Regions from separate parts of the Arthrobacter sp. THG-b23 genome, predicted to be linked through region 1. Evidence: predicted binding sites of a transcription regulator. Region 1 holds the regulator's gene; the other holds the start of a gene.
The links. Region 1 encodes HrcA, which represses chaperone genes, less so after heat shock. Its sites were predicted from a motif close to TTNGCACTCGNNNNNNNCGAGTGCNAA; they were not measured.

Region 1 (10,457 bases):
CACCATCATCCCTGTGCTGAACAAGATCGACCTGCCGGCCGCGCAGCCGGAAAAGTATGCCGCCGAGCTGGCCAACCTGATCGGCGGCGATCCCGAAGACGTGCTCAAGGTCTCCGGCAAGACCGGCGTCGGCGTCGAAGCGCTGCTGGACAAGATCGTGCGCGACCTGCCGGCCCCCACGGGCGACGCGGACGCACCCGCCCGCGCCATGATCTTCGACTCGGTCTACGACACCTACCGCGGTGTGGTCACCTATGTCCGGGTGGTCGACGGAAAGCTCTCGCCGCGCGAACGCATCCAGATGATGTCCACCCGGGCCAGCCACGAACTGCTCGAAATCGGAGTCAGCTCGCCCGAGCCCACCCCGTCCAACGGCCTGGGCGTCGGGGAGGTCGGCTACCTGATCACCGGCGTCAAGGACGTCCGCCAATCCAAGGTGGGCGACACCGTCACCAACCTGGCCAAGCCGGCGGCCGAGTCCCTGGGCGGCTACGCAGACCCCAAGCCCATGGTCTTTTCCGGGCTCTACCCGATCGACGGCACGGACTACCCGGTACTGCGCGACGCGCTGGACAAGCTCAAGCTCAACGACGCGGCACTGATCTACGAGCCGGAGACCTCCGCTGCCCTCGGCTTCGGCTTCCGCGTCGGCTTCCTCGGCCTGCTGCACCTGGAAATCACCCGCGAACGGCTCGAGGCCGAGTTCGGGCTGGACCTGATCTCCACGGCGCCGAACGTGGTCTACGAAGTCACGCTGGAGGACAAGAGCGTCGCGACGGTAACCAACCCGAGCGAATACCCGGACGGAAAGGTCTCCGAGGTCCGCGAGCCGATGGTTTCGGCGACCATCCTCGCGCCCAACGAGTTCGTCGGCACCATCATGGAGCTCTGCCAGTCCCGCCGCGGGGAGATGAAGGGGATGGACTACCTCTCCGAGGACCGCGTGGAGCTGCGCTACCGGCTGCCGCTGGCCGAGATCGTTTTCGATTTCTTCGACAACCTCAAGTCGCGCACCCGCGGCTATGCCTCGCTGGACTGGAAGGCCGACGGCGAGCAGGTGGCCGACCTGGTCAAGGTGGACATCTTGCTGCAGGGCGAACAGGTTGACGCGTTCAGCGCCATCACGCACCGCGAGAAGGCCTACAGCTACGGCGTGATGATGACCTCCAAGCTGCGCGAACTCATCCCGCGCCAGCAGTTCGAAGTTCCCATCCAGGCCGCCATCGGATCCCGCATCATCGCGCGCGAAAACATCCGCGCCATCCGCAAGGACGTGCTCGCCAAGTGCTACGGCGGCGATATCTCCCGCAAGCGCAAGCTGCTGGAGAAGCAGAAGGAAGGCAAGAAGAGGATGAAGATGGTCGGCCGCGTGGAGGTCCCGCAGGAGGCCTTCATCGCCGCGCTGTCGTCGGATGACTCCAAGGACAAGGCAAAGAAGTAGTTCGGCAGTGCGTGTGACAACAACGACGGCGGAGGCCCGCCTCAGTGCCTAGCGTCCTGCCCCTTGGGGACCCGGCGCCGGCCGACGGTCTGCTGCCCGCCCAGGCGGCGGAAGGTGCGGAAGACCGCGCGTTCTGCCTGTATGTGCACATTCCGTTCTGCCGGGTGCGCTGCGGCTACTGCGATTTCAACACCTATACCGCCAAGGAGCTGGGTTCGGGGGCGTCGCAGGATGAGTACTCGGGCACGCTGAACACGGAGTTGGATCTGGCCGCGCGGGTACTGCGCGGTTCCGGTGTGCCGGACCGGCCGCTGTCCACTGTCTTCTTTGGGGGCGGCACGCCCACCCTGCTGCCGGCGGCGGACCTGGCGTCGATGCTGCGCCAGGCGGCGGGCCTGTGGGGTCTGGAGCCGGGCGCCGAAGTCACCACCGAAGCCAACCCGGACTCGGTCACCCCGCAGTCGCTGCAGATCCTGGCCGACGCCGGTTTCACCCGGGTGTCCTTCGGCATGCAGTCGGCCGTGCCGCACGTGCTGCAGGTGCTCGACCGGACGCACGACCCGGAACGGGTGCCGCAGGCCGTGCAGTGGGCACGCGACGCAGGGCTGAATGTCAGCCTTGACCTGATCTACGGCACGCCGGGCGAATCCATCGCGGACTGGGAAGCCAGCCTCGACTCCGCGATCAGCTGCACGCCGGACCATATCTCCGCGTACGCCCTGATCGTCGAGGAAGGCACCAAACTCGCCGCCCAGATCCGCCGCGGCGAAGTGCCCGGCATCGACGACGATGACCACGCCGCGAAGTATGAGATCGCCGACGCGCGCCTCGGCGCCGCAGGTTTCGAATGGTACGAGGTCAGCAATTGGGCCCGCACTCCCGGGGACCGCTGCCGGCACAACCTGGCCTACTGGCGCGGGGACGACTGGTGGGGAGCCGGTCCCGGCGCACATTCGCACATGGGTGGCGTCCGGTGGTGGAACGTGAAGCACCCCGCGGCGTACGCCCAGCGTTTGGCCACGGGGGTCTCTCCGGCAGCCGGCCGCGAGACGCTGGACACCGGCACCCGTCAGCTGGAACACGTAATGCTGCAGACCCGCATCATCGACGGGCTGCACACCCGGGATTTGGGGCCAAACGGGCGGAAGGCCGTGGCCGGACTGATCGCCGATGCCCTGGTCGACCCCGCCGCGGCCTTCGCCGGCACCATCCGGCTCACCCTCAAGGGCCGGCTGCTGGCCGACGCCGTGGTGCGGCGGTTGCTCGAGGACTGACCGCCCCGGCCTCCAGCGACCGGCCCACCCGGTGGAGGGCCGCCTCGTAGGCTGAGTCCCAGCTCCACCCCGCCGCGGGCGCGCCCGCCAGCTCCAGCGAGACGAGCCCGTGGACCTGGCCCCACACAACGCCGACCATGGACGCGACGTCGTCGTCCGATGCCCCGGGAAGGGCGGCGGCGACGGCGGCAAACAGCGGCGCGATCGCCGGTTCCGCGGCGCCGGGCGTTGGCCGGCACGGCACTTGGCTCGCCAATGAACCGCCGAACATGAGGCCGTACAGGACGGGATGCTCCAGGGCCCACGCCCGGTAGGCCCTGCCCAGCGCTTCCAGCCCACCGGGAGCGGCCCGCTGCTGGGCGGCCGCAAAGGAGGCAAAGCCGTCGTCGAGGACGGCGGTCAGCAATTCTGCCTTCCCGCCGAAGAGCGAGTACACCGCCATCGTCGACGTCCCGGTCGCCGCCGCGATCGCCCGGAGCGACACGGCGGCTGCGCCGTCGCGGGCTATCAGGGTGGCGGCGGTGTCGAGGAGCTTGCGGCGCACCGAATCATCGTGGACTATGGGTCTTGCCATGCCCCAAGTATTCCATAACAATGTTCTATAACAACGTTACGAGAGGAATCGGCTCATGTTCGAACACGTACACACAGGACGGTTCACGGCCGATCCGGGCAGCGAACGGGTCACCGTCTTCCTCATCGGGATGCGCGCCAACCGATGGTGGAAGGTCGGCAAGGTGGCACGCACCGCGTCGGCGATGCCTGCGATGCTGGCGCACCTGGCAGCGGCGCCGGACGCCGGCCTGCTCGGCTACCACCAGTGGCTCGGGCGCACCACGATCCTGGTCAGCTACTGGAAGAGCCCGGAACATTTGCAGCGGTTCGCGTCCGACCGCGCGGCGCCGCACCTGGAACCCTGGCGCCGTTTCATGCGGGAATCGGCCGGCAGCGGGGACGTCGGCGTGTGGCACGAAACCTACGAGACGGTGCCGGGAGGCCGCGAGAGTGTATACAGCGACATGCCGCGCTTCGGTTTGGCAGCCGCGACCGGCCACGTGCCGATCGCGGCGGGGATGAACACCGCGCGCCAGCGGTTGTCGCGGCAGGCAGGGTAGGAGGGCGGTGCCGCTACCCGAACAGGCGCAGGTTGTAGGCGTACCGGTACGGAACGCCGCGGTTGCACTTGACGCCGGCAATGACGGAATTGACCGTCAGGAAGACCCAGATGGCGGCCGCGATGACGGCGAAGAGTCCGCTGACCGCCGGAATGACGATCAGCAGGTTCGCAATGATGGCCACCACGGTGGGCGGCACGGTGAAGTTCAGGGCCTCTTTGGACTCCTGGGCGGTAAACGGTCCCCGGTCCTTGAAGATCAGGTAGATCGCCAGGGACGGGAAGCAGCCCAGAATGCCGCCGAAGTGCGCCATGGTGGCCCATTGCCGGTCCTCCGAAGGGGTCAGGGGCAAGGCGGACGCCGACGCGCTCTGGTACTGCTGGCGCGGAGCGGACTTGCGCTCCGGCTGCTGCTTACGAGCAGAGTTATCGGACACTGGACCTACCTTCGGAAAAATCTGCTGATGGCTCACTTCTGTTCCTAGCCTAGCCGTTCCACCCCGCTATCCGGTGCATTCCGCGGGCGCCGGCGCCGGCCCCAACCGGCTCAAACCGTCAGGAAATCGATGACTTCTTCCACCCGGCCCAGCAGGCTGGGCTCCAGATCGGCGTAGGTGTTGACGCTGCCCAGCAGCCTCTTCCAGCCGTCGGCGATGTCGATCTGCGTCCGGTGCGGCCAGCCGAGACCGGCGAGGATACCGGTCTTCCAATCGGTGCCGCGCGGCACCACCGGCCACTGGGCCCGTCCGATGACGGAGGGTTTGATGGCCTGCCACACATCGACATAGGGGTGGCCCACAATCAGTACGTTGCCCGAGGCGGCGGGCACGGCCATGGCGGCCTCGGCAATCCGCCACTCCTTGGAATTGGGGACCAGGTGGTCCACCAGGATGCCGAGCCTGCGCTGCGGCCCGGGGGAGAAGTCCGCCACTGCCGCCGCCAAATCGTCCACGCCGTGAAGGGGTTCCACCACGATCCCCTCCACCCGGAGGTCGTCTCCCCAGACCTTTTCGACGAGCTCCGCGTCATGCTTGCCTTCGACCCAGATCCGGCTGGCCCGCGCCACCCTGGCCCGCTGTCCCTCGACCTTGACCGAACCGGATGCCGTCCGTTGCCGGACGGGAGCCTTCGCGGCGGGCGCCGCCGGCACCACCTTCACCGGCTCGCCCTCGAACAGGAAGCCGAAGCCCAGCGGGAACGAGCGGACCTTGCCCCGCCGGTCTTCCAGCGAAACCAGATGCACACCCCCGGACTTCTCCACCCGAACCACGGCGCCGACCCAGCCGCTCTGTGCGTCCTCCAGCACCAGGCCCGGTTCGGCGCCGATTTCGCGCAGTGCCCGGACCTTGGGGGCGGTCAGATCCTGGGGGCCCCAGCCGTAGCTGCTCATAAGCTTTAAGTCCTCTGCTGGTTGTCGTCCTCACGGCACGGCCGCCCGACAATGCTAACAACGGCGGCGACGTATTAGACTTAGCACTTGGACGTGTTGAGTGCTAACAGTCTGTCCGCAGACGAGTTGGAGACAGGAGGAGTGCAGTGAGCGAGGTCCGGAGGCTGGAAGTGCTCCGCGCCATTGTCGAAGACTATGTGCACTCGCGCGAGCCGGTGGGCTCCAAGGCACTGGTCGACCGGCACAGCCTGGGCGTGTCGTCAGCCACCATCCGCAACGACATGGCGGCGCTGGAAGAAGACGGGTTGATCGTTGCCCCGCATACCAGTGCCGGCCGGATTCCCACGGACAAGGGCTACCGCCTGTTCGTGGACCGGATTTCGGACGTCAAGCCGCTCTCTGCCCCCGAGCGCCGCGCCATCCAGAAACTGCTGGACGGCGCCGACGACCTCGACGATGTCATGGAACGCACCGTGCGTTTGCTGTCCCAGCTGACCAACCAGGTGGCCGTGATCCAGTATCCGCAGCTGGGTGCCGCCAGGGTGCGGCACATCGAGTTCATCTTGCTGGGTCCGCGCAGGGTTTTAGTGGTGCTGATCGCAGACAACGGCAAGGTGGAACAGCATGTCGCCGCGCTGCCCGCGGACGTTACCGAGGATGCCCTGGCCACGCTGCGCGCCGCGTTCCTGTCCGCTCTGTCCGGAAAAGCGCTGGCGGCAGTGCCGGGCCTGCTGAAGACCTTCCCGGTGCCGGCGGAGGCCGCGCCCGCGGGCACGGCCGAGGCCCTGGCATCGCAGCTTGCACAGCTCGCCGCGGCCACGAACGAGGAGCGGATCCTGATGGCCGGCACGGCCAACCTGGCCCGTTCCACGGTCGACTTCCAGCTGAGCATCGGCCCCATCCTCGAGGCCCTCGAAGAACAGGTGGTGCTGCTGCAGTTGCTCTCCGAGCTGCACCAGGACGCCCGGGGCATGTCGGTGAGCATCGGCAGCGAAAACCCCTACGGTTCGCTGGCCGAAACCTCGGTGGTGGCCACCGGGTACGGCCCGGGCGCGACGGCCAAGGTCGGCATCCTCGGCCCCACCCGGATGGACTATCCCACCACCATGGCCGCAGTGCGCGCCGTCGCACGTTATTTGTCACGGATCCTCGCCGGCTAGCCACACGCCGCGCAGTGTCCCCACCGGCCGTCGTCGCCGGTGAACCGATCCCCAGGAAGTGAAGTACTACTAAGGTGAGTAACCACTACGACGCCCTCGGTGTCAGCCAGGATGCCTCGACCGAGGAAATCAAGAAGGCCTACCGCAAGCTGGCCCGCAAACTGCACCCGGACGTGAACCCCGGCCCGGAGGCGGCCGAACAGTTCAAGCAGGTCAGCCACGCCTACGAGGTGCTGTCGGACCCGCAGAAGCGGCGCATCTACGACACCACCGGCAACGAGAACGGCAACGACAACGGCTTTGGCGGCGGTTTCGGCGGCGGCTTCGCCTTCCAGGACATCTTCGAAAGCTTCTTCGGCGGCGCCGGAGCAGGCGGCGCGGGCCCGGCCTCCCGGACCCGCCGGGGCCAGGACGCCCTGATCAACGTGCGGATCGACCTCAAGGACGCGGTCTTCGGGGTCAACAAGAAGATCGAGGTGGACACCGCGGTCGTCTGCCCCACCTGCGACGGCAGCTGCTGTCGCCCCGGTACCAGCCCGCGCACATGCGACATCTGTGGCGGCTCCGGCCAGGTCCAGCGTGCGGTGCGGTCCATCCTCGGCCAGGTCATGACCACCGCCGCGTGCGGCAGCTGCCAGGGCTTCGGCACGATCATTCCCGACCCCTGCAACGAGTGCAACGGCGAGGGCCGCATCCGCAGCCGCCGTTCGCTGACCATCAAGCTCCCGGCGGGTGTCGGGACCGGGACGCGGATCCAGCTGGCAGGACAGGGCGAAGCCGGACCGGCGGGCGGACCGCAGGGTGACCTGTATGTGGAAATCCGGGTGAATCCGGACAAGAATTTCCTCCGCGAGGGCGACGACCTGCACGTCACTCTCTCGGTGCCGATGACCGCTGCCGCGCTGGGCACCGACCTCACCCTGGACACCTTCGACGGTGAACAGGAAATCAGCATCAAGCCCGGCACGCAGGCGGGCGAGACTCTCACCCTGCGCGGCCTGGGCGTGACCCACCTGCGCGGCTACGGTCGCGGCGACCTGCAGGTGCACGTGCATGTGGAGACCCCCAGCAAGCTGGATGCGGAGCAGGAGGACCTGCTGCGCCGGCTGGCCCGGGCCCGCGGCGAGGAATACACCGAGGGCAAGCTGGCGTCCTCCGGCACGGGCGTCTTCGCCCGCCTGCGGGACCGGCTCGGTAACCTTTAGGCGTGACCAGCCACCTGTTCTTCACCGCTCCCGGCGAGCTCGACGCCGTCGCCCCGGGCGACAGCTTCACCCTCGGCGGCGACGAGGCCCGGCATGCCGTCACGGTCAAGCGGATTGAACCCGGCGAAGCGGTCGATCTCGCCGACGGGCGGGGCCGCCGGCTGGTCGGCGAGGCTGTCGCCGGCACCTCCGGCCAGCTCACCGTCCGGGCGCTGCACGTCCTGCACGAGCCCAGGCCCGACCCGGAGTTGGTGCTGGTGCAGGCCCTTGCCAAGGGAAACCGCGACGAACTTGCCATCGAGGCAGCCACCGAACTGGGCGTCGATGCCGTGGTGCCGTGGCAGGCCGAACGCAGCATCGTGCGCTGGAAGGCGGACAAGGCGGCCAAGGGCGCGGCGAAATGGCAGCTGGCGGTCCGGGCGGCCGCCAAGCAGTCGCGGCGTGCGCGTGTTCCGGAAGTGGAGCCGCTGGTGGAACGGGCCGGACTCTGTGCCCTGATCCGGAACAGCCGGCTGTCGCTGCTGCTGCATGAGGACGCCGAGGGCAGCGTGGCCGACGCCCTGGACGGCGCCGGGTTGCGTGCGGGCCCATCCCCCGGGGAGCGCGGCGGAAACGACGACGGCGGTGCCTCACCCGAAGGGCGTACCGGCGGCGCTACGCGCGTGCTGATGATTGTGGGTCCGGAAGGCGGGATGAGCCGGGCCGAAGTGGACGCGATGCTCGACGCCGGGGCGGTGGCCGTTCGGCTGGGTCCGCACGTCCTGCGTTCCTCCACGGCCGGACCCGCCGCCTTGACCTTGCTCAGCGAGCTGCTGGGCCGGTGGCGCTGACCGGGCGGGCAGAACTGCCCTAGGTGATGGTGAAGACCTTGCTGTCCACATTCTGCCGTTCTTCGATCGGTCCGCCCTGGTCCTTTTGGAACACGTACAGCCGGTAGGTGCCCGGATCCAGCTTTTGGCTGAACCTGAACTCGCCGATCTGGCCGGCGTCTGCATCAACGCGGGCCGTGCCGTCCTTGACCAGCTCGCCTTCGGATGTGTCCGCGGAGTTGGCAATGCGGTAGATCTGCCAGCTCAGCTCCGATTCGAACGCGACACCGCGGCCGAACACCTCCACGCGTCCGGCGGAGGTGGCACCTTCGGTCGGATCGATGATCCACACCGGGGCCGCCAGGCTGCTGTTCCGGGCCATGGGCTGGCCCAGCGGCACATGGCCGAAGGCTTTATACCCGTGGTGCCCGTCCACGAGGATGACCACTTCCAGGGGATTGTCCGACGTGCTCAGCCCGGCGTTCGCCGCCGCGGCCGTGGCGGTGTAGACCAGTTGCTGCACGGCACGTTCGGCGATGCCGGCGTCCACGCGGCGGCTGAAGGCGTCCGAGGAGATGTCCAGCGTGATGACCGAACCGTTGGTGATGGAAGCGCCCACCTTGCTTGCCGGGCTGAGCGGATTGAAGTAGTCCGGATCAAGGGGCTGCAGCCGCGTCAGCGCGGCCACCGCCGTCGTAATGGGGTCACCCAGGTTTTCCGCCTGGCGGTACTCGCGGTACAGGAACACGTTCTCGGCGTTGGTGCCCAGCCAATAGATGGGGGAGAGCTCCGAGGAGCGCAGGGTCTCGACCGGCACGCTGGAGACCAGGGGGCTGCTGGCCGAAGCGGGATCGGTGGGATTGGGCATGGAGGTCTGTCCGCCGCCGCCACCGCCGGCGGCCTGCGGCGAGCATCCGAGCAGCACCAGCGACGAGGCAGTGACCAGGGCCAACCACGCACCGAAGCGGCGTGTTGGGACCGAGCCTGCAGGCTGCCGGAGCTGGTTGCTGGTGATACTTTCGATCCCTTCTGGCGTGCGGAATGACTGGGTGGAGGTGGGGCGGGAACGGGCGGCTGCCGCCCTTCCTGCCCCACTAGCTTGGCACACGGTAGGGGGGCTGATGGCTGCTTTAACCAGCGCTCAACCGGACTGATGCACGATTGATGCCGGATCGATACCAAGGCGTTTTTCGCCCCCGCAGAGGACTGCGCGGCGGCTCGTGCCGTAGCATGGACTTGTATCGTCAGCACCGGAACCCTTTCCGGCTTACCGCTAGCAAGCGCCCACCGAAGGAGCGATGAAAGGCCACCTCGGCCGGACTATGTCCCAATCACGCCTGGATGTCGATCCGCTGGGATCAAGCAGCCGTTCCGTCCATTTCGATTCGTCGGAACACATGGTCAGGGCACTCGGTGCCCACGACGAGGTGCTGCGGGTCATCGAGTCGGAGTTCAGCGATGTGGACCTGCATGTACGCGGCAACGAACTTTCCATCTCCGGCCCCGCCGACGCGGTGCAGCTAACGCTCAACGTGGTGGAAGAGATCCGCGCCCTGGCGGCGAAGGATACGAGGATCACCGCGCAGGTGGTCGCCCAGCTGCTGCGCATGCTCGGCGAACAGTCGGCGCAGCGGCCGGCCGAGGTCCTGACACTGAACATCCTCTCCTCGCGCGGCCGCAACATCAGGCCGAAGACCCTGAACCAGAAGAACTACGTCGAAGCCATCGACAACCACACCGTGGTGTTCGGCATCGGCCCGGCGGGTACCGGCAAGACCTACCTGGCGATGGCCAAGGCGGTGCAGGCCCTGCAGCACAAAGAGGTCAACCGCATCATCCTGACCCGTCCCGCCGTCGAGGCGGGGGAGCGGCTGGGCTTCCTGCCGGGCACGCTCAGCGACAAGATCGACCCGTACCTGCGCCCGCTCTACGACGCCCTGCACGACATGATGGACCCGGAGTCCATTCCGCGCCTGATGGCCGCGGGCACCATTGAGGTGGCGCCGCTGGCCTACATGCGCGGGCGCACGCTCAACGATGCGTTCATCATTTTGGACGAGGCGC
Region 2 (19,347 bases), on a different contig from region 1:
GGCGGGTTGGGGGCGGGGAAAACCACCTTCACCCAAGGGCTGGGGGAAGGACTCGGAGTCCGCCCCGGTATCATTTCCCCCACCTTCGTGCTGGTCCGCAGCCACCCCAGCATGAACGGCGGGCCGGACCTGGTCCACGTGGATGCCTACCGGCTGCAGTCCGACGGCGAGATCGACGACATCGACCTGGAGAACACCATGGATCAGGCCGTGACTGTGGTGGAGTGGGGCCGCGGCCGGGTGGAGCACCTCTCCGACAGCTGGCTGGACATCTCGCTGGTCCGGGCCACCGGGGCAGACCTGGCGAACCGGCCCGCCGGGGGCGCCGCGCCGGGCGGGCCGCACGGTGCGGCGCCGGCCGAGGCAGCCGGGACGGGCGACACAGCCGGGCCGGGCGGCGCGGAGGGTGCCGCGGGAGCGCGGCGGAGCACCGGCGTCGTGCTGGATTTCGAAGAGCCCGACGACGGCGAGCCGCGGCTGATCCGCATGGCCGCCTACGGGCCGCGCTGGGCCGCCTACATGTTTGCCTGAGCCGCAGGGGCCCCGCCTCGCCGGGCGCGGAGGCAGCGCCCGGCTTGGCGCGCAGCCGGGTGCCTCGCGGCGCGCGAATTTTGCGGGGCAGGGACCCTGCGGGAGCCCGCGGTCTTCACTGCCTCCCGGTGCAGGTCCATAATCGATGGCGTCATCAGACCACGAGGAGGCCCGCCATGGAGACCAAGCTGAACCCGTACCTGGGATTCCGCGACCAGGCCAGGGAAGCCATGACGTTCTACCATTCGGTGTTCGGCGGGGAACTGACGCTGAACACCTTCGGCGACTTCCAGGCCAGCGACGACCCGGCGGAGATCGATAAGATCATGCACTCGCAACTGTCCACCGAGCGCGGTCTGGTGCTCATGGCCGCGGACACCCCCGCCACCATGGAGTACACCCCCGGGTCCAGCCACTCCCTCTCGCTCAGCGGCGACAACGAGGCCGAACTGCGCGGCTACTGGGACAAGCTGATCGACGGCGCCGACGTCACCGAGCCGCTGCAAAAAGCGCCCTGGGGCGACACCTTCGGCATGTGCACGGACAAGTTCGGTATCCACTGGCTGGTCAACATCGCCGGCCCACCGCCGGCGTGACCGCCCGGTCTGCGCAGCCACGGCCGGCCCGCCGCGGCCGCGGAGTGGGCCTGGCCGCGGCCTGACCCGTCCCCGTTGCGCGCCCGAAAGGCACGCCGCGTACCTCAAGTAAAATTGATCCGTGCTGATTCTCTCCATTGATACCTCCGCCATCGCCAGCGCCGCATTGCTGGCCGGACAAGGAGAGACCCTGGCCGCGTTCGCCACCGAGGACACGCGCACGCACGCCGAGGTGCTGGCCCTCGGGATCAGCAAGATCATGACGACGGCGGACGTCACCGGCGCCGACATCGACGCCTTGGTGGTGGGTGTGGGCCCGGGACCGTTTACCGGCCTGCGCTCCGGCATCGCCACCGCACGGGCGCTGGCCTTCGCCTGGGGCAAGCCGCTGCACGGGGCGATGAGCCTGGACGCCATCGCCGTTGACGCCGCACCCGACGCGTGGCGCGCAGGCGTGGACGAGTTCGTTGTGGCCACCGACGCCCGGCGCAAGGAAGTGTACTGGGCGCGCTACCGCAGCACCGGCGGCACGCACGAACTGCTCGACGGCCCGCATGTCGGCGCTCCCTCGGACGTGCCACGCCTGCCGGCCTACGGCATGGGCGCCGGGCTGTACCCGGAGCAACTGCTGGCCGTCACCGAGTACAGCGGCACCCAGCCCACCGCCGAAGCGCTGGGCCGCACCGCCGTCGCCCGGCTGGACAAGGGACTTTCCCTGCCGGACACCACGCCGCTGTACCTGCGCGAGTCCGATGCCAAGGTCCCCGGACCGCGGAAGCGCGCGCTGTGACCGCCCGCACGCCACGGCCGGCGGGCGGCATCCGGCCGATGACCGAGGCCGACGTGCCGGTCGTGGATGCGCTGGAACGGAAGCTGTTCCCGGACGATGCGTGGCCGACGGAAATGTTCTATGAGGAACTGGCGCAGGACACCCGCAGCTACTACGTGGCCGAGGACGCGCTCGGCGCCGTGATCGGCTATGCCGGGCTGATGTGTGTGCGGCCCATCGCCGACGTGCAGACCATTGCGGTGGTCCCCGAGCGCGAGGGGCAAGGCATAGGCACCACGCTGCTGACCCTGCTGATCGACCAGGCCCGGCGACAGCGGGCCGACGACGTCCTGCTCGAAGTCCGCGCGGACAACCCCCGGGCGCAGCGGCTGTACCGCTGGTTCGGCTTCGAGCAGATCCATGTGCGGCCGCGCTACTACCGGGGCGGCGTTGACGCCCTGATCATGCGGCTGCGCCTCAAGGACTGGGCGGGTGCTCCCGGCACCAATGCCCCGAAGGCCGGCCCCGGCACCAATGCCCCGGATGCCCGCACGGGCACCGACGGCGGCGCCAGGACCGGCCGCGCCGGCACCGACGGCGGCGCCACAACCGGCAGGACAAACCAGGAACCCGAGACGACGGAGGACACCCGATGAACCGCACCGAACCGCTGGTGGTGGGCATCGAGTCCTCCTGCGACGAAACCGGCGTGGGCATCGTCCGCGGGGATAGGCTCCTGGCCAACACCGTGTCCTCCTCGATGGAGGAACACGTGCGCTTCGGCGGAGTGATCCCGGAAATCGCCTCGCGCGCCCACCTCGATGCCTTCATCCCGACGCTGGAACAGGCGCTGGACACGGCCGGTGTCACCCTCGGGGAGGTGGACGCGCTCGCCGTGACCTCCGGCCCCGGACTGTCCGGCGCCCTGATGGTCGGCGTGTGCGCGGCCAAGGCCCTTGCGCTGGCCACCGGCAAGCCGCTGTACGCCATCAACCACCTGGTCGCCCATGTGGGCGTGGGCGTGCTGGACGGGGGAGCGCTGCCGGAGAACCTGGGCGCGCTGCTGGTCTCCGGCGGACACACGGAGATTTTGCGCGTGCGCTCCCTCACCGACGATGTGGAACCGCTCGGCTCCACCATCGACGACGCGGCGGGCGAAGCCTACGACAAGGTGGCCCGCATCCTGGGCCTGGGCTATCCGGGCGGCCCGGCGATCGACAAACTGGCGCGGGAGGGCGACCCGAAGCGCATCCGGTTCCCCCGCGGACTGAGCCAGCCCAAATACATGGGCTCGGCGCAGGCCCCCGGAGCGCACCGCTACGACTGGTCCTTCTCCGGCCTGAAGACGGCTGTGGCCCGGTGCGTGGAGCAGTTCGAAGCCGCGGGGGAGCCGCTGCCGGTGGCCGACATCGCCGCGTCCTTCCAGGAAGCGGTGGCGGACGTCATCACCGCCAAGGCGATGCTGGCCTGCACCGAAAACGGCATCACCAACCTGCTGCTCGGCGGCGGCGTTGCGGCGAACTCGCGGCTGCGGGCGTTGACCGAGGAACGCTGCGCGCAGCACGGCATCTCCCTGCGGGTGCCGCCGGTGTCCCTGTGCACGGACAACGGGGCGATGGTAGCGGCGCTCGGCGCCCAGGTGGTCATGGCCGGCGGCAGGCCCTCCGGCCTCGAATTCGCCCCGGATTCGTCGATGCCGGTCACCAGCGTGCACCTCTAGGGCGATCCCGCCCGCGCCCGGGACCCCGGGCCGGCACCGTCTATCACAATCCGCGGCGGCGACCTAGGCTGAAACCATGGCGGGGCACGCCGGCTCCTTCCCCAGCAACTCTTCCATCCGGTCGGACGGCGGAAACGACGGAGGTACACGACATGGGATCTTTGGCTGGACGACTGAAACTGCCGGCGGCGGTGGCCGTCACGGCGGCACTCCTGCTGACGTCCTGTACCCGCACCGGTGAAGAGACGGGTGGGGGGCCGGAAGCGGGGGGTGCCGGAGGCTTCGAGACCGGTTCGTTGATCGGCGTGTCCCTCTCCGCCGACACCGCGTACGCCGAAGCGCTGTTCACCGAACAGATCGAGGGCTCAAACTTCGAACCGAACGTCCAGGTCGCGGCAACTGCCGCCGAACAGCAGCAACAGATCAGTTCCATGCTCGAGGGTGAACCGGAAGTGCTGATCGTGGACGCGGCGGACCCTGCAGGCCTGGGGGAGCAGTTGGCCGCGGCGCAAGAGGCGCAAATCCCGGTCATCGCCTTTGCCACCATGGTCACGGACACCGGCGTTGTCGGCTACCTGGTGGGCGTGGATGCCTTCCAAAACGGGGAGATCCAGGCGCAGGCACTGCTCGACGGGCTGGCCGAACGGCAGGGCGAGGGACCCTACAACGTCGAACTGTTCAGCGGCCACCCGGACGACGGCGGGGCGCGCCTGGCGTTCGACGGTGCGATGAGCGTGCTGCAATCCAAGATCGACGACGGCACCGTGGCCGTGGCGTCCGGGCAGTCGGATTTCGAGGCAACCGCGGGCGAAAACCCGGATGCCGCGGGAGAACGGCTGGCCGCCATGTTGCAGGAGGACTACGCCTCCGACGATTTGCACGGCATCCTGGCGGCCGATGACGCCACCGCCCAGGTGCTCATCCAGGCCGCCGAAGACGGCGGGCAGGATTCCGCCGTCGTCATCGGCAGCGGATCCGCCCCGGAAGCCGTGGAATCAATCATGGCCGACAAGCAGTACGCCACCACCTACGCCGACCCGGCGGCCATGGTGGGCGAGGCCTTGACGCTCGTCAAAGGGTTCGCGCAGGACGATGCACCCAAGGCCGACGACGAAGACTCTTACGGCAACGCGCAAACCACCGTAGCGGCCTACCTGACCGAAGCCGAGCCGGTGACCAAGGAGAACGCCGCGGAGGTGTTTGCCGACAACCAGGAGTTGCTGCAGCTCCTCGAGTAAACGCTGGGGATCTTCCCGTTCAGGCGCGCAGGCGCCGGGCCAGGCCCTTGACCGCCAGCGCGGCCAGGCCGCCTGCCGCCAGCCAGGGGCCGGCCACGATGACCGGGTCGAGCCATTGGTGGCTCAGGTCGGCACGCTTCGTCCCGGTTCGGGAGGCCAATCCGTGATGGCTGAACTCGCTGCGCACACCGGATTCGGTGACGGGATTGTCCGGACGCAGGGTCGCGAAGGAGCGCAGGTGGCTTTCCCAGGCATCGACCCGGTCGGCGGCCAGCAGGATCAGCCAGTGCGCCGCCCGCGCCTCGCTGAACTTGCGGTAGGAGTACCGGCGCATCGCGCCCGAGAGTCCCTTGGGCGGCGTCGACGTGCCGAAGACGGGCGTCAGCATGCGGTGTTCAAGGGATCGCTCGCGCGGCCATTTCTCCTCCTGGCGCTCGGGGAAATCCCAGTGTGCGCCGGTGGCGCCGGGATCGAAGCGTTCCTTCGGCACGGCCGGACGGTCCTCCGGATCCAGGTCGGCACCCCAGCCCGGGATCCGGTCGCGGAGTTCTTCGCTGGAATACCTGCGCTCCGGTTTTTCGGCTGTGTACGGCATCGCGGTGTCTCCTAGCCGGCATTCGGCACGATGAGCGGTTTAATGCAGCCATCGAGTTTCGACGAGAAAATGTGATACCCGTCGGAGATATGCTCCAGCGGTATGCGGTGGGTGACGATGTCGTTGGGTTTCAGGTAGCCGTTTCGGACGTGCTCAAACAACCGCGGCCATTGGCGCTTGACCGGACACTGGTTCATGCGCAGCGTCAAGCCTTTGTTCAGGGCGTCGCCGAACTTCACGGCGCTGAACATCGGTCCATAGGCGCCCATCACGGAAATGGTCCCGCCCTTGCGGACCGAATCGATGGCCCAGTTCAGGGCGACCGGCGAGCCGCCCTGCAGCTTGAACTTGGCCGAGGTGAGGTGCTGGGTCAGGTTGCCGTCCGCCTCGGCTCCCACGGCGTCAATTGCCGCGTCCGCCCCGAGGTCATCGGTCACCTTCTTCAGGTGCACCACGATGTCGTCATGCTCGGCGAAGTTGTAGGTCTCCGCATGCGCGAAGGTGCGGGCCATCTCCAGCCGGTATTCCAGGTGGTCGATGACGATCACGCGCCCCGCTCCCATGAGCCAGGAGGACTTTGCGGCAAACAACCCCACGGGCCCGGCTCCGAAGACCACCACGGTGTCGCCTTCGACGATGTCGCCCAGCTGCGCCCCGAAGTACCCGGTGGGCAGCGCGTCGGTGAGCATCACGGCGTCCTCGTCCTCCATCCAGTCCGGAATCAGGGCGGGCCCGACGTCGGCAAAGGGCACCCGGACATATTCGGCTTGGCCGCCGTCGTAGCCTCCGCAGGTGTGGGAGTAGCCGTAGATGGCGCCCACGGCCGTGGCGTTCGGATTCACGTTGTGGCAGTTGGAATACAGGCCCCGCGCGCAGAAGTAACAGGACCCGCAGTAGACGTTGAACGGCACCATGACCCGGTCGCCCGGGGCGAGGTTCCGCACCGACGGCCCCACTTCGTGGACCACGCCGATGAACTCGTGCCCGAACGTCATCCCGACCCGGGTGTCGGGCATCATGCCGTGGTAGAGGTGCAGGTCCGAGCCGCAGATCGCGGCCAGTGTCACCCGCACAATGGCATCATTGGGGTGTTCGATCGCGGGGATGTCTTTTTCTTCTACCCGGGTCTTGTAGGGCCCGCGGTACACCATGGCTCTCATCAGCGCAGTGCCTCCTTGAGGAAGCGAATAGTCGAGTGCCCGCAAGCCTCACACGCCCGGCCGCAACGGTCAAGGCCCCGGAGCCGCCCGGGAGGCCGCGCTGCCCGGGACGGGTGCGGCTGGTCCTAGGTGCCGTTGCCGGGATCCCTGGGGGACGCCGGTTTCTTGTCCTCGTCTTCCCGCTGCTCCTCGGACCGACGGTCGACGTCCGGTTCTATGGCAGCGTCCAGACCGGCGGAACCGGCATGGGGCGGGCCGTCGGATTCCTGGTCCGAGGCCGCGGCATCCGCCTGGTACAGCGCCTCGTCGTCTGGGTGCTTTTCCCCGGCCATGGCCAGCCCTTTCCCGCATCCGGCTCCGGTTTTCCTTGGGGCAGAGCCTACCCCTGTTCAGCACGAAACGGGACCGGATTCAGCCGGAAACGGGAGCGAATTCCAGCGGGCCGCCTTGACGGAAACCGGGGCGCGGCGGCAGCCGGGATCCTGCCGGAGCCGGAGCCGGCGCGCGGAGCCGGGCCCGGCGCGGAGGCCGCGGCCGGCGGGTCAGCTGCTCCCGCGAAGCTGGCCGACCACGTCGAGGACGACGGCGCGCAGGTCGCCGTTGTGCTCAGCGGCGACCCTGCGCTGGCGCTGGTAGCCGGCGCCGGCTTCGAGGATCTTCTCCACGTCCGCCAGCTCCTCGCTGCAGCCGAGCTTCCTGGCAACCGGCTCCAGCCGGTTCAGCACGTGTTCGCGCAGGTGCTCCGTGACCGGCATTTCCTTGCCGGCGGCGTTGAGGATGATGATGGCGTCCATGCCGTAGCGGGCGGCACGCCATTTGTTCTCCTGCACGTGCCACGGCGGCATGGTGGGGATGGCCCAGCCGTTGTCCAGGGCGGTGGAGAACTCGTCCACCAGGCACTGCGTCAGCGCGGCGACGGCCCCGACGTCCTGCAAGGTGGACAGCCCGTCGCACACCCGCATCTCGATGGTGCCCAGCGCGGGAACCGGCCGGATGTCCCAGCGGATCTCGCTGATCGTGTCGATCACCCCGGTGGTGAACATGTCCTCGACGTAATCCTCGTACACCGCCCAGCTGGGGAATTGGAACGGCAGCCCGGCGGTGGGCAGCTGCTGGAACATCAGCGCGCGCTGCGAGGCGTAGCCAGTGTCCTCTCCCGCCCAGAAGGGGGAGGAGGCGGAGAGCGCCTGGAAGTGCGGGAAATAGTTGACCAGCCCGTCCAACACGGGCAGGGCCTTGTCCCGGTGGTCCAGGCCCACGTGCACGTGCACGCCGTAAATCACCATCTGGTGTCCCCACCATTGGGTGCGGTCGATCAGCTTTGCGTAGCGTTCCTTGTCGGTGACCGGCTGCAACCGCGGTGCGGCAAACGGATGGCTGCCGGCGCAAAAGAGCTCCACGCCCATCGGGTCGGTGACGTCGCGGACGGCCGCCAGGGCGCTGCTCAGGTCCGCCTTGGCCTCGCTGACGGTGTTGCAGATGCCGGTGACCAGCTCCACGGTGTTCAGCAGCAGCTCCTGCTTCACGTGCGGGTGCTCGTCATCGTCCCCCAGCTCGGGATGGCCGGCGCGGACGGCGTCCAGCACCTGCTCGGCCACCGAGACCAGTTCGCCGGTCTGGGCATCCACCAGCGCCAACTCCCACTCAACCCCGAGGGAGGATTGGGCGGACCGTGCGAAATCGATGTACAAACGTTGCTCCGTCTCTGGCGGGACCGGCTGCCGCCGGAGGTACACGTCTGGCGCCAGCGGGGCCAAGACACAGCTTGATTCTAGTGCTTCAGGGCCTGGCGCTGCGCTCGCGGCTGCGGGTGCCGGCGGCGGGAACGGGTTCGACGACGATGGCGATCCGGTCCTCACCGACCCTCGTCAACACCAGGGTGGCCTTGTTCGGCCCCTTGCCGGAACCGGTCAACAGGGTCTTGCGCAGCTCGTCCGGTGCAACCGATGTGCCGCGCTTCTTGATCTCCAGCGTGCCGATCCGGCTCGCCTTCACCCAGGCCTTGAGCTTCTTGACGTTGTACGGCTTGACCTCCAGCACCCGGTACGCCCGGGCGAACGGCGATTGCTGCAGGTGCGGGGCGCAGATGTACGCGATGTGCTCATCCAGCAAGTGCCCGCCCAGGCCGCGGGCGAGGTCGGCCACCAGCCCCGCGCGGATCACCGCGCCGTCGGGCTCATAAAGGTAGCCCGCCGCCGGCCCGATCGCCACGTCCTGGTTGGCGGGGTCGTAGCTGACGGCGCTGGTCAGCTCGGCGGTGCCGCCGGCACCGGTGACCAGGGCCGCGCGCCGGATGCCCGGCCGGGCCAGCCGGTTGAACCACAGCGCAGCCTCGACCACGTCGCCGTCGACGGATACCCATTGGGCCTCGCAATTCTCCGGCAGCGCCTCATGGGGAATCCCGGGACCCATCTTGACCCCCACCGGCATGCCCCCGTCGGCCAGCCCCTCCACGAAGGACAGCGGCGGAGAAAACGCCTCCGGGTCGAAGATGCGGGTGGTGCCCGAGGCCGTCGTCGTCCGCCGCGCCGGATCCAGCCACACGCCGTCGATCCCGGTCAGGTCCAGTCCTTCCGCATCGGCGTTGACCACGGTGGCGGTTGGCCACGGCATCAGGTTGATCGTGGCCACGGCGGCGGTGGTCTCATCCCGTTCCACGGCGGTGACCCTGCGGTCCAGGCTGGCCAGCGCCATGGCGTCTGCGCCGATTCCACAGCCCAGGTCCGCGACGTGCTCCACTCCGGCGGCCTGGAACCGCTGCGCGTGCATGGCGGCGATGTTCAGCCGGGTGGCCTGTTCCAGTCCGGCCGGGGTGAAAAGCATTTTCTCCGCGAACGGACCGAACTTCGCCTCGGCCTTCGCCCGCAGCCGGGACTGTGTCATGGCAGCGGAGACCAGTTCGGGGGAGTGACCGGCCTTGCGCAGCTCCGTGCCGGTGTGCAGGCTCTCTGCCTCGGAATACGGGCCGAGCGAATTCAGCAGCTCCCAGCCTTCCGGAGTGAGGATCGGTGCAATGCTCTCGGCGTGGGTCTCGGGTGCCATGGTTTCAAGCCTAGTGCAGCAGAATCAGGCCAGCCGACCGGCCCATTTTCGCCTCCAAAAGCGGCGATGGGTAGTTCTCCCCATGGCCGGATATGCTGGGACTCCGTAGAGTCGGTAAGGAAGCTTACTGTGAGGAGGCGTGCATGATGTCCACATCCATTGACGGGTACGACATTGATACCGACGCTTGCCAAGCCGAGATTGAAGCGGAACTTGGCAAGCTGATCGAGGCCGGCAACCGTGCCCACCAGGGCTGGCAGGCCCTCTGGAACGACGTCGCCGCGGGCGTCGGTGCACCGGTTCCGGGATGGCAGCCGGAGATCCGGCGCCTCGCCTGAACGTTACGCCACGGTGGCTCCCGGCCGAACCGGCCGCGATGCATGGGGGCCGCTGGTCGTTGCCGCCCGCCGGCCGTAGCATGGGCGCATGATCCAATCGGCGGCAACGTTCCTGTCCGCGGGCCGGTATTTCCGCGAGGTCCTGGCAAACGTGCCGCCGACCGCGTGGAATGCCCCCGGATTGGACGACTGGAGCGTCCGGACGCTCGCCGGACATACCAGCCGCGCGCTATCCACGGTGCTGACGTACTTGGGGCGCCCCGCAGCGATAGTCCAGGTGGAATCCGCCGCCGATTATTATCTGGCCACCGGACTGGCAAATGATCCCGGTGTCACCGAGCGGGCCATTGCCGCCGGCAGGGAGCTGGGGCCGGACCCGGTGGACATGGTGGACCGGCTGCTGGCCCAGCTGGAGAACACGCTGCCGTTGACCGAAGACCGGGTCATCGAGACCGCCGCCGGCGGGATGCGCTTCAGCGACTATCTGCCCACCCGGATCTTCGAACTGGCCGTGCACACTCTTGACCTGTCCCGGGCGTGCGGCTTGGTGGCCGAGCTGCCGCGCGGCGTGGAGCTGGAAGCCGGGCGCCTGGCGATGGAGATCGCCTCGGAACGCGGCGACGGCGCGCTGGTGCTGCTGGCCCTGACCGGGCGGACCATGCTGCCGGGCGATTTCTCCGTGGTCTGACGCCTTGCCGGTCCGCGGGGCAGCCTTGCCGGCTGGCAGCCCGCCAGCCTGCGTCAGGCGAAGTAGACGCCGATCCGGTTGCCTTCGATTTCCTCGATGCGGATGTCGATGTCGTAGACGTCGCGCAGTACGTCCGGCTGCATGATTTGGGCCGGCGGGCCCTGGTGCACCAGGCGGCCGGAGCGCATGGCGATGATCGAGTCCGAGTAGCAGGAGGCGAAGTTGATGTCGTGGATGACCAGCACCACGGTCTTGCCCAGCTCATCGGTCAGCCGGCGCAGCAGCCGCATCATTTCCACCGAGTGCTTCATGTCCAGGTTGTTCAGCGGCTCATCCAGCAGCAGATAGTCGGTGTCCTGCGCCAGCACCATGGCGATGAAGGCACGCTGCCGCTGGCCGCCGGAGAGTTCGTCCACAAACTTGTCCGCCATCGACGTCAGGTCCAGGTACTCCAGCGCCTGCTCGATCTGGGCGAGGTCGGCGGGGCCCGGCCGACCGTTGTTGTGCGGGAAACGGCCGAAGCCCACCAGGTCCCGCACGGTCAGACGGACGGTCAGCTGGTTGTCCTGGCGCAGGATGGCCATCTTGCGGGCCAGTTCCTTGCCCGGGGTGCTGCCGACGTCGAGCCCGTCGATGGTCACCGCCCCGGCGTCCATGGGCAGCAGCCGGGAGACCATGGACAGCAGCGTGGACTTGCCGGCTCCGTTCGGGCCGATGATCGAGGTGATGCCGCCGTCCTTGATGTAGCAGCTGACGTCGTCCACCACGGTCTGCGTGCCGTAGGTCTTGGAGACTCCGGAGACGTGGATCATTTGATGGAGCCTTTCAGCAGCAGGGCGATGAACAGGAGGCCGCCGGCGAATTCAATGACGATGCTCAGCGCGGTATCGAAGCTGAACACCTGCTCGAGCACCAGTTGGCCGCCGACCAGGGCGATGGCGCCCAACAGCACGGCGATGGGCAGCACGTACACGTGCCGGAAGTGCGAGCACAGCAGGTAGGCAAGGCTGGCCACCAGCAGGCCGAAGAACGTGATTGGGCCCACCAGCGCGGTGGAAACGGCCACCAGGATGGCGCACAGCATCAGCACGGTGGTGACGGCCCGCCGGTGGTCTACGCCCAGGTTCAGCGCAGTGTCCCGGCCCAAGGCCAGGACGTCCAGTTGCCGGCGCATCCGCCAGACCGGGACGGTGGCAGCGGCGACGGCCACCGCGGAGGCGGCCAGCAGCACGCCGTCCACGTTGTTGAAGCTGGCGAAGAACAGGTCCTGCAGGATGATGAATTCGCTCGGGTCGATCAGCCGCTGCAGCAGCGAGGAGATGCCGCGGAACATTGTCCCGAACACGATGCCCACCAGCAGCATCAGGTGCAGGCTCTTGCCGCCGCCGGTGAACAGCCAGCGGTAGAGCAGGAAGGAGAAGCCCACCATCAGCATCACTTCGATCACGAAGCGCACCGGCGCGCCCAGGCTCAGCAGCGCCTGCCCGCCGATGGCGAAGGTCAGTCCGGTCTGGATCAGCATGTAGAGGGCATCGAAGCCCATGATCGACGGGGTCAGGATCCGGTTGGCGGTCACCGTCTGGAACAACACGGTAGACACGCCCACGGCGTACGCCACCAGCAGCATCGAACCGATCTTGATGGCCCGCCGGGGCAGGATGTAGCCGAGGTTGCCGCGCAGGTCGATGGTCATGAAGATGGCCACAAGGACGGCCGTCAGGAGGCCCAGCAGGATGATCCAGGTTCGCGGCCGGACCGCGGTGAGGGTGCGGCGCTTGTGCTGCGTCAGCGCGGCGGGAAGTACCGAATCAGCCATTCTTGCGGGTCCTCAGCAGCAGGTACAGGAAGATGGCGCTGCCCACCGCGGAGACGATGACGCCCACCGGGATCTCGTAGGGGTAGCGGATGGTGCGGCCGATGATGTCGCACAGCAGCACGAAGCCGGCGCCGAAGACTGCCACCCAGGGAACTGAACGGCGGGCGCTGTCGCCGAACGCCAGCGACACCAGGTTGGGCACCACGAGTCCCAGGAACGGAATAGCGCCGATGTTGACCACCACCACGGCGCTGATCAGCGAGACGATGACCAGCCCCAGCGTCAGGACCCGGCCGTAGTTCAGGCCCAGGTTGGTGGAGAATTCCTGGCCCATGCCGGCCATCGTGAACCGATCCGCGCACAGGTAGCCGATCACCGCGAGCACCGCGACAATCCAGAGGAGTTCGTAGCGGCCGCGCAGCACGCCGGAGAAGTCGCCGATCATCCAGCTGTTCAGCGTCTGGAGCAGGTCGTAGCGGTAGGCAAAGAACGTGGTCACCGCGGCGATGACGCCGCCCAGCATGATGCCCACCAGCGGCACAATGAGCGTGTTGCGCAGCGGGATCCGGCGCAGCACCAGCAGGAACAGGCCGGTCCCGGCGGCCGCGAACACGGTCGCCACGGACATCTTGGCCAAGAGTGTGGCGCCGGGGACCGCCACCGTGACCACCAGGATGCCCAGCGAGGCCGACTCCACGGTGCCCACGGTGGAGGGCTCCACGAATTTGTTCCGCGCCATCAGCTGCATGATCAGCCCGGCAATACCCAGCGCCGCGCCGGCCAGGATGACCGACAGGGTGCGCGGCAGCCGGCTGATCCAGAAGATGTCCCAGGCCGTCTGGTCACCGGCCAGCAAGGCGGGCAGGGACACATCGCTGACGCCCACAAACATGCTGGCAATTGCCAGGATAACGACGGCGGTGCCCGCCCAGGCGAGCTGGGAACCGGATCCGCGGGCGCGGGAGCGTCCGGCCGCGGCTGCTGCCGCCGGGGCCGGACTGGAAATCGTGGAGGAAGCCATGGATCGGGCCACCGCGCAGGCCGCCGGCGGGTCGCCGGCGGCCGTACGGGTGCTACTTCGTGATGGCTGCCTGGACGGCACTGATCATGGCGTCCGTATTATTCAGGCCGTAGCCCACCAGGTACCAGGATGCTGAATCCAGGTAGGTGATGCTGTCGTTCTTGGCGGCGCTCGTGCCGTTGACCAGTTCGTTGTCCAGGACGGCCGCAGCGGCCTCCCCGGATTCGCCGACGGCCGCGTCGCGGTCGATCACGAACAGGTGGTCCGGGTTGGCCTCGGCGACGAATTCGTGCGAGATGGCCTCGCCGTGCGGGCCCTCGGACTTTACGTCCGCGGCGGTCTGCACGCCCAGGACATCGTGCACGATGCCGAACCGGGACCCTGCCCCGTAGGCCGTCATCTCGCCGCCACTCGTCATCAGCACCAGGCCGGTGCCGGCGTCGGCGGCGGCGGCCTTGGTGTCCTCGATCCGGGTGTCGATGGCTGCCAGCTTTTCTTCGACTTCGGCTTCCTTGCCGAAGATCTCGCCGAGGGTCGCGGAGACTTCCTTGAAGCTCTCGATCGGAGCGGCGGTATCAACGCTCAGGTCGATGGTCGGGGCGATTTTGCTCAGCTCCCCGTAGGCCTCGGCGGTGCGGCCCGAGATGATGATCAAATCGGGTGCGCCTTGGCTGATCGCCTCGAAGTCGGGTTCCTTCATGGAGCCGATCTTGGTGTAGTCGTCCCCGGCGTACTGTGCCAGTGACTCGGGGAACACCGCTGCCTCCGGGACGCCGTCGACCTCGACGCCCAGGGCGGTGAGGCTGTCCAGCACCCCGAGATCGAAGGTGTAGACGGTCTCCGGGTTCACCGGCACGTCGGTGGTGCCGGCGGCGTGCTCTACGCTGATCGTCTCGGCGCCGGTGCCTGCTGCGGCATCGGTCTGCTGGCCGCAGGCGCTCAGCGCGAGCATGGAAACGGCTGCGGTCAAGGCCACCAGGCCGGACTTCAGGGGCTTTTTCACTGACTCTCCATCGTTCGTCAACGCCGGCCCGGGCGGGGACCGGCATTAGGCAACATAAACGTTTGCTATTTGCGCGCAGCTTGAAAGCTACCGGGTTAGGTTAGCCTTACGCAACTTGGCCGGCGGTGGGCGTCGTCGATTTGCGTCACACGGGTGGTGGCCGCGGAAGTCGGGCCGACCCGCCCGTTGGCACTCGCCTTGACCGAGTGCTAATCCTTCTCATAGAGTCGCAGTTAGCACTCGCCCCGTGTGGGTGCTAATACAAGGAACCGCCTGCCGGCACCGCGACGACGGCAGACATCTCCTTGGCCAACCTATTCGTAGCGCATGAAAAGGAGAGAGCCGAGTGTCGGTCTCCATTAAGCCTCTTGAGGATCGTATTGTTGTCCAGCCGCTCGAAGCAGAGCAGACCACGGCCTCCGGCCTGGTCATTCCGGACACCGCCAAGGAAAAGCCGCAGGAAGGCAAAGTTGTCGCGATCGGCCCCGGCCGCGTCGATGACAATGGCAACCGGGTTCCCGTTGACGTAGCCGAGGGTGACGTCGTCATCTACTCGAAGTACGGCGGAACCGAGGTCAAGGTCGGCGGGGAAGAGTACCTGGTGCTCTCCGCCCGCGACGTGCTGGCCATCGTCACCAAGTAAGGCCCATCAGCTGAGTCCGGCGGCTCGGGCGCGCGCAGTCGACGCCCGCAGCCGGAATCACGGACAACCGAAATGCCCCGGCTGCCTCCTATAGCAGCGCAGCCGGGGCATTTTGCGTGAAAGGAACAAATTCATGGCAAAGCAGTTGGAGTTCAACGACGCTGCCCGCAGGGCGCTGGAAGCCGGCGTCGACAAGCTCGCCAATACCGTCCGGGTCACCCTCGGTCCACGTGGCCGCAACGTGGTCCTGGACAAGAAGTGGGGCGCCCCCACCATCACCAACGACGGCGTGACCATCGCCCGCGAGGTGGAACTCGACGATCCGTACGAGAACCTCGGCGCGCAGTTGGCCAAGGAAGTCGCCACCAAGACCAACGATGTTGCCGGTGACGGCACCACCACCGCTACCGTCCTGGCCCAGGCCCTGGTGAAGGAAGGCCTCCGCAACGTGGCCGCCGGCGCCGCCCCCGGCGCCCTCAAGCACGGCATCGAGGTAGCGGTCGAGGCCGTGGCCGCCCGCCTGCTGGAGAACGCCCGCGAGGTCGGAGGCAAGGTCGCCGAGGTCGCCACCATCTCCGCCCAGAGCCCCGAGGTCGGCAAGCTGCTGGCCGAAGCGTTCGACAAGGTGGGCAAGGACGGCGTCATCACCATCGAAGAGGGCTCCAGCATGGAGACCGAGCTGGTGCTCACCGAGGGCATGCAGTTCGACAAGGGCCTGCTGTCGCAGTACTTCGTCACCGACCAGGAGCGCCAGGAGGCAGTCCTCGAGGACGCGCTGATCCTGATCTCCCAGGGCAAGATCTCCACGGTGCAGGAGTTCCTGCCGCTGCTGGAAAAGGTGCTGCAGGCCAACAAGCCGCTGTTCATCATCGCCGAAGACATCGACGGCGAAGCCCTCTCCACCCTGGTGGTCAACAAGATCCGCGGCACCCTGAACGTTGCCGCCGTGAAGGCACCGGGCTTTGGCGACCGCCGCAAGGCCATGCTGCAGGACATCGCGGTGCTCACCGGCGCCCAGGTCGTGTCCGCGGACCTCGGCCTGAAGCTGGACCAGGTGGGCCTCGAGGTGCTGGGTACGGCACGCCGCATCACCGTCACCAAGGACAACACCACCATCGTTGACGGCGCCGGTTCCGAGGCCGACGTGGCCGACCGCGTGGCCCAGTTGCAGGCAGAGGTGCTGCGCACCGATTCCGATTGGGACCGCGAGAAGCTCCAGGAGCGCCTGGCCAAGCTGTCCGGCGGCATCGGCGTGATCAAGGTCGGCGCTGCCACCGAGGTCGAAATGAAGGAGAAGAAGCACCGGATCGAGGACGCCGTGTCCTCCACCCGCGCTGCCCTGGAAGAAGGCATCGTGGCCGGTGGCGGCACCGCCCTGGTGCACGCCGCCCAGGCTCTGGAGACCGACCCGAACGTGCTGGCGCTCGAGGGCGACGCAGCCACCGCCGTCGGCCTGGTCCGCCGTGCGCTGGCCCAGCCGCTGCGCTGGATCGCGGAAAACGCCGGCCACGAGGGCATGGTCGTCGTCTCCAAGGTCGGCGAGCTGGAGGTCAACAACGGCTTCAACGCCGCCACCGGCGAATACGAGGACCTCGTCGCCGCCGGCATCATCGACCCGGTGAAGGTGACCCGTTCGGCGTTGCGCAACGCAGCCTCGATCGCGGCACTGGTGCTGACCACCGAAACCCTGGTCGTCGAGAAGCCGGCCGAAGAGGACGAGCACAACCACCAGCACTAGCGCACGCCGCCAGCTGCTGGTCGGGCCTCGCCCGTCCGGAGGGGATCCTGCCCGTGGCAGGGTCCCCTCCGTCGTCGTGGGCGCCCACGTGTTGTCCGCCCGCGTTAGCTCCGCCACATCGGTGTCCGCGGGAAATAGTGGGCGGGGCGGAATCGTTTTAGGATGTAACCAACCCCGGAAACCGATTCTCGCTGTCGGTGACTGGCGGCCGCCACCGGTATCGTTCGAAAGGCCCTGCAGTGTCCGAAGAATTTAATCCGTTCGCTTTCGAGGGTCTGACCTACGACGACGTGCTCCTGCTGCCCGGCCCGACGGATGTGATTCCGTCCGAGGCCGACACCAGCTCCAGGCTGACCCGCCGCATCACGGTCCAGACCCCGCTCCTCTCCGCCGCCATGGATACCGTGACGGAATCGCGGATGGCCATCGCCATGGCGCGCCAGGGCGGCCTGGGCGTCATCCACCGCAACCTGTCCATCCAGGACCAGGCCGAGCACGTGGACCGGGTCAAGCGCAGTGAGTCCGGCATGATCACCAATCCGGTGACCATCGCCCCGGATGCCACGCTGGCCGAACTGGACGAGCTTTGCTACAACTACCGCGTGTCCGGACTGCCCGTGGTGGACTCCGAGGGCAAGCTCGTGGGCATCTGCACCAACCGAGACACCCGTTTCGTGCCCCGCGCCGACTATCCCACCACCAAGGTGCATGAGGTGATGACCTCCATGCCGTTGATCACGGGCAAGGTGGGCATCAGCCGTCCGGAAGTCATTGAACTGCTGGGCAAGAACCGGATCGAGAAACTCCCGCTGGTGGACGACGCCGGCATGCTGCAGGGTTTGATCACCGTCAAGGACTTCGACAAGGCGGAGCAGTACCCGCTGGCCACCAAGGACGACGACGGCCGGCTGCGCGTCGGCGCGGCGGTCGGCTTCTTCGGCGACGGCTACGAGCGCTCCATGACCATGATCGAGGCCGGCGTGGACGTGCTGGTGGTGGATACCGCCAACGGCCACAGCCAGGGCGTGCTGGACATGATCGCCCGGCTGAAGAAGGACCCGGCCGCGGCCCATGTGGACGTGATCGGCGGTCAGGCCGCCACCCGCGAGGGCGCGCAGGCGCTGGTCGACGCCGGCGCCGACGCCATTAAGGTGGGCGTGGGCCCGGGCTCCATCTGCACCACCCGCGTGGTCGCCGGCGTGGGCGTCCCGCAGATCACCGCGATCTACGAGTCGGCCAAGGCGGCCATCCCGGCCGGCATCCCGGTGATTGCCGACGGCGGCCTGCAGCATTCCGGCGACATCGGCAAGGCCTTGGTCGCCGGCGCGGACACCGTGATGCTCGGTTCGCTGCTGGCCGGGGCCGCAGAGTCCCCGGGCGACCTGGTGTTCGTCAACGGCAAGCAGTTCAAGGCCTACCGCGGCATGGGCTCGCTGGGGGCCATGCAGACGCGCGGCAAGAACACTTCCTACTCCAAGGACCGCTACTTCCAGGCCGACGTGCCGGACGACGAGAAGCTGATCCCCGAGGGCATCGAAGGCCAGGTGCCGTACCGCGGCCCGCTCTCCGCCGTCGCGCACCAGCTGGTGGGCGGCCTGCGCCAGACGATGTTCTACACCGGTGCCCGCAGCGTCGCCGAGCTGAAGGCCAAAGGCAAGTTCGTGCGGATCACGGCGGCGGGGCTGAAGGAGTCCCACCCGCACGACATCATGATGACCGTGGAGGCACCGAACTACAAGCGGTAGTCCCGCAGTCTTCGGCGGCGCCGTTCCCCACAACAGGGGGAGCGGCGCCCCTCGCGTTAACCAGCGGCAGGACTTTCGCCAACACCGCGCCGGCGGTGAGCCGGGGCGGTCAGCGGGGCGGCGACAGCACCGGGGGCGCGCCCACGGGCCGCGACCAGCCGCGCGTATGGACGGGACAGCGCATCGGTGCGTGGGCACGGGTGTGCAAGCGGCCGCCGACCGCGACGCGGGTGAGCCAACGGAGCCGGCGTCGGAAGATCAGAAGCGCGATGAGCACGAGGGCCGCGGTGTCGGGCCAGCGCGGCGCCGGCCAGTTATCCGGCGCGGGCGGATACGCCCCGTAGGACAATCCGGCGGCCCGCTCGAAGTGGTTGCGTGAGGAGGGGAACAGTGCCCCGTCGATGATGTATGCCGCCGGAAATGCGAACGGGCCGGCGAGCAAGTTAGCTACGGCCCACTGGTCAACATGCCGCGACTCGTGGATGGCGAGGGCCTCGTCCCCGGCCCGGGTCTGGGAGATGTTCGGGCCGTAGCGGACGTACTGGCCCTCATCGGCTATGCCATATCCGTTGACGCTCAATGGGCCCGCTGGGTCTACCGGCGGCATCCACGCAACGAACACGTCGCCGAGCATTGTTCCGCCACCACTGGTTCGCGGCGGGGGCCAGAACATGACCAACAGCGACGGTCCTGTGCACGCTTCC

Region 2: a site for HrcA is predicted at 14,704-14,730, ahead of groES (co-chaperone GroES). Genes of this name have one in related genera too.

What each region holds. Positions count from the first base shown of each region.
Region 1 is NZ_JBNHGM010000006.1:190,497-200,953, reverse strand. Features, by position in the region: gene lepA (translation elongation factor 4) at 1-1,441, shown strand, start outside; gene hemW (radical SAM family heme chaperone HemW) at 1,486-2,715, shown strand; gene AC5RVD_RS12650 (TetR/AcrR family transcriptional regulator) at 2,663-3,289, opposite strand; gene AC5RVD_RS12645 (DUF4188 domain-containing protein) at 3,345-3,830, shown strand; gene AC5RVD_RS12640 (DUF4870 domain-containing protein) at 3,844-4,266, opposite strand; gene AC5RVD_RS12635 (DUF3097 family protein) at 4,377-5,219, opposite strand; gene hrcA (heat-inducible transcriptional repressor HrcA) at 5,366-6,379, shown strand; gene dnaJ (molecular chaperone DnaJ) at 6,454-7,584, shown strand; gene AC5RVD_RS12620 (16S rRNA (uracil(1498)-N(3))-methyltransferase) at 7,587-8,414, shown strand; gene AC5RVD_RS12615 (GerMN domain-containing protein) at 8,434-9,345, opposite strand; gene AC5RVD_RS12610 (PhoH family protein) at 9,716-10,457, shown strand, end outside.
Region 2 is NZ_JBNHGM010000004.1:167,114-186,460, reverse strand. Features, by position in the region: gene tsaE (tRNA (adenosine(37)-N6)-threonylcarbamoyltransferase complex ATPase subunit type 1 TsaE) at 1-531, shown strand, start outside; gene AC5RVD_RS09805 (VOC family protein) at 708-1,127, shown strand; gene tsaB (tRNA (adenosine(37)-N6)-threonylcarbamoyltransferase complex dimerization subunit type 1 TsaB) at 1,249-1,917, shown strand; partial or broken gene rimI (ribosomal protein S18-alanine N-acetyltransferase) at 1,956-2,408, shown strand; gene tsaD (tRNA (adenosine(37)-N6)-threonylcarbamoyltransferase complex transferase subunit TsaD) at 2,549-3,616, shown strand; gene AC5RVD_RS09785 (substrate-binding domain-containing protein) at 3,769-4,854, shown strand; gene AC5RVD_RS09780 (hypothetical protein) at 4,874-5,449, opposite strand; gene AC5RVD_RS09775 (zinc-dependent alcohol dehydrogenase) at 5,461-6,609, opposite strand; gene AC5RVD_RS09770 (hypothetical protein) at 6,735-6,941, opposite strand; gene AC5RVD_RS09765 (glutamate--cysteine ligase) at 7,152-8,300, opposite strand; gene AC5RVD_RS09760 (THUMP-like domain-containing protein) at 8,389-9,651, opposite strand; gene AC5RVD_RS09755 (hypothetical protein) at 9,798-9,989, shown strand; gene AC5RVD_RS09750 (maleylpyruvate isomerase N-terminal domain-containing protein) at 10,078-10,677, shown strand; gene AC5RVD_RS09745 (iron ABC transporter ATP-binding protein) at 10,731-11,489, opposite strand; gene AC5RVD_RS09740 (iron chelate uptake ABC transporter family permease subunit) at 11,486-12,493, opposite strand; gene AC5RVD_RS09735 (ABC transporter permease) at 12,486-13,514, opposite strand; gene AC5RVD_RS09730 (siderophore ABC transporter substrate-binding protein) at 13,567-14,517, opposite strand; gene groES (co-chaperone GroES) at 14,864-15,160, shown strand; gene groL (chaperonin GroEL) at 15,294-16,898, shown strand; gene guaB (IMP dehydrogenase) at 17,138-18,643, shown strand; gene AC5RVD_RS09710 (hypothetical protein) at 18,753-19,347, opposite strand, start outside.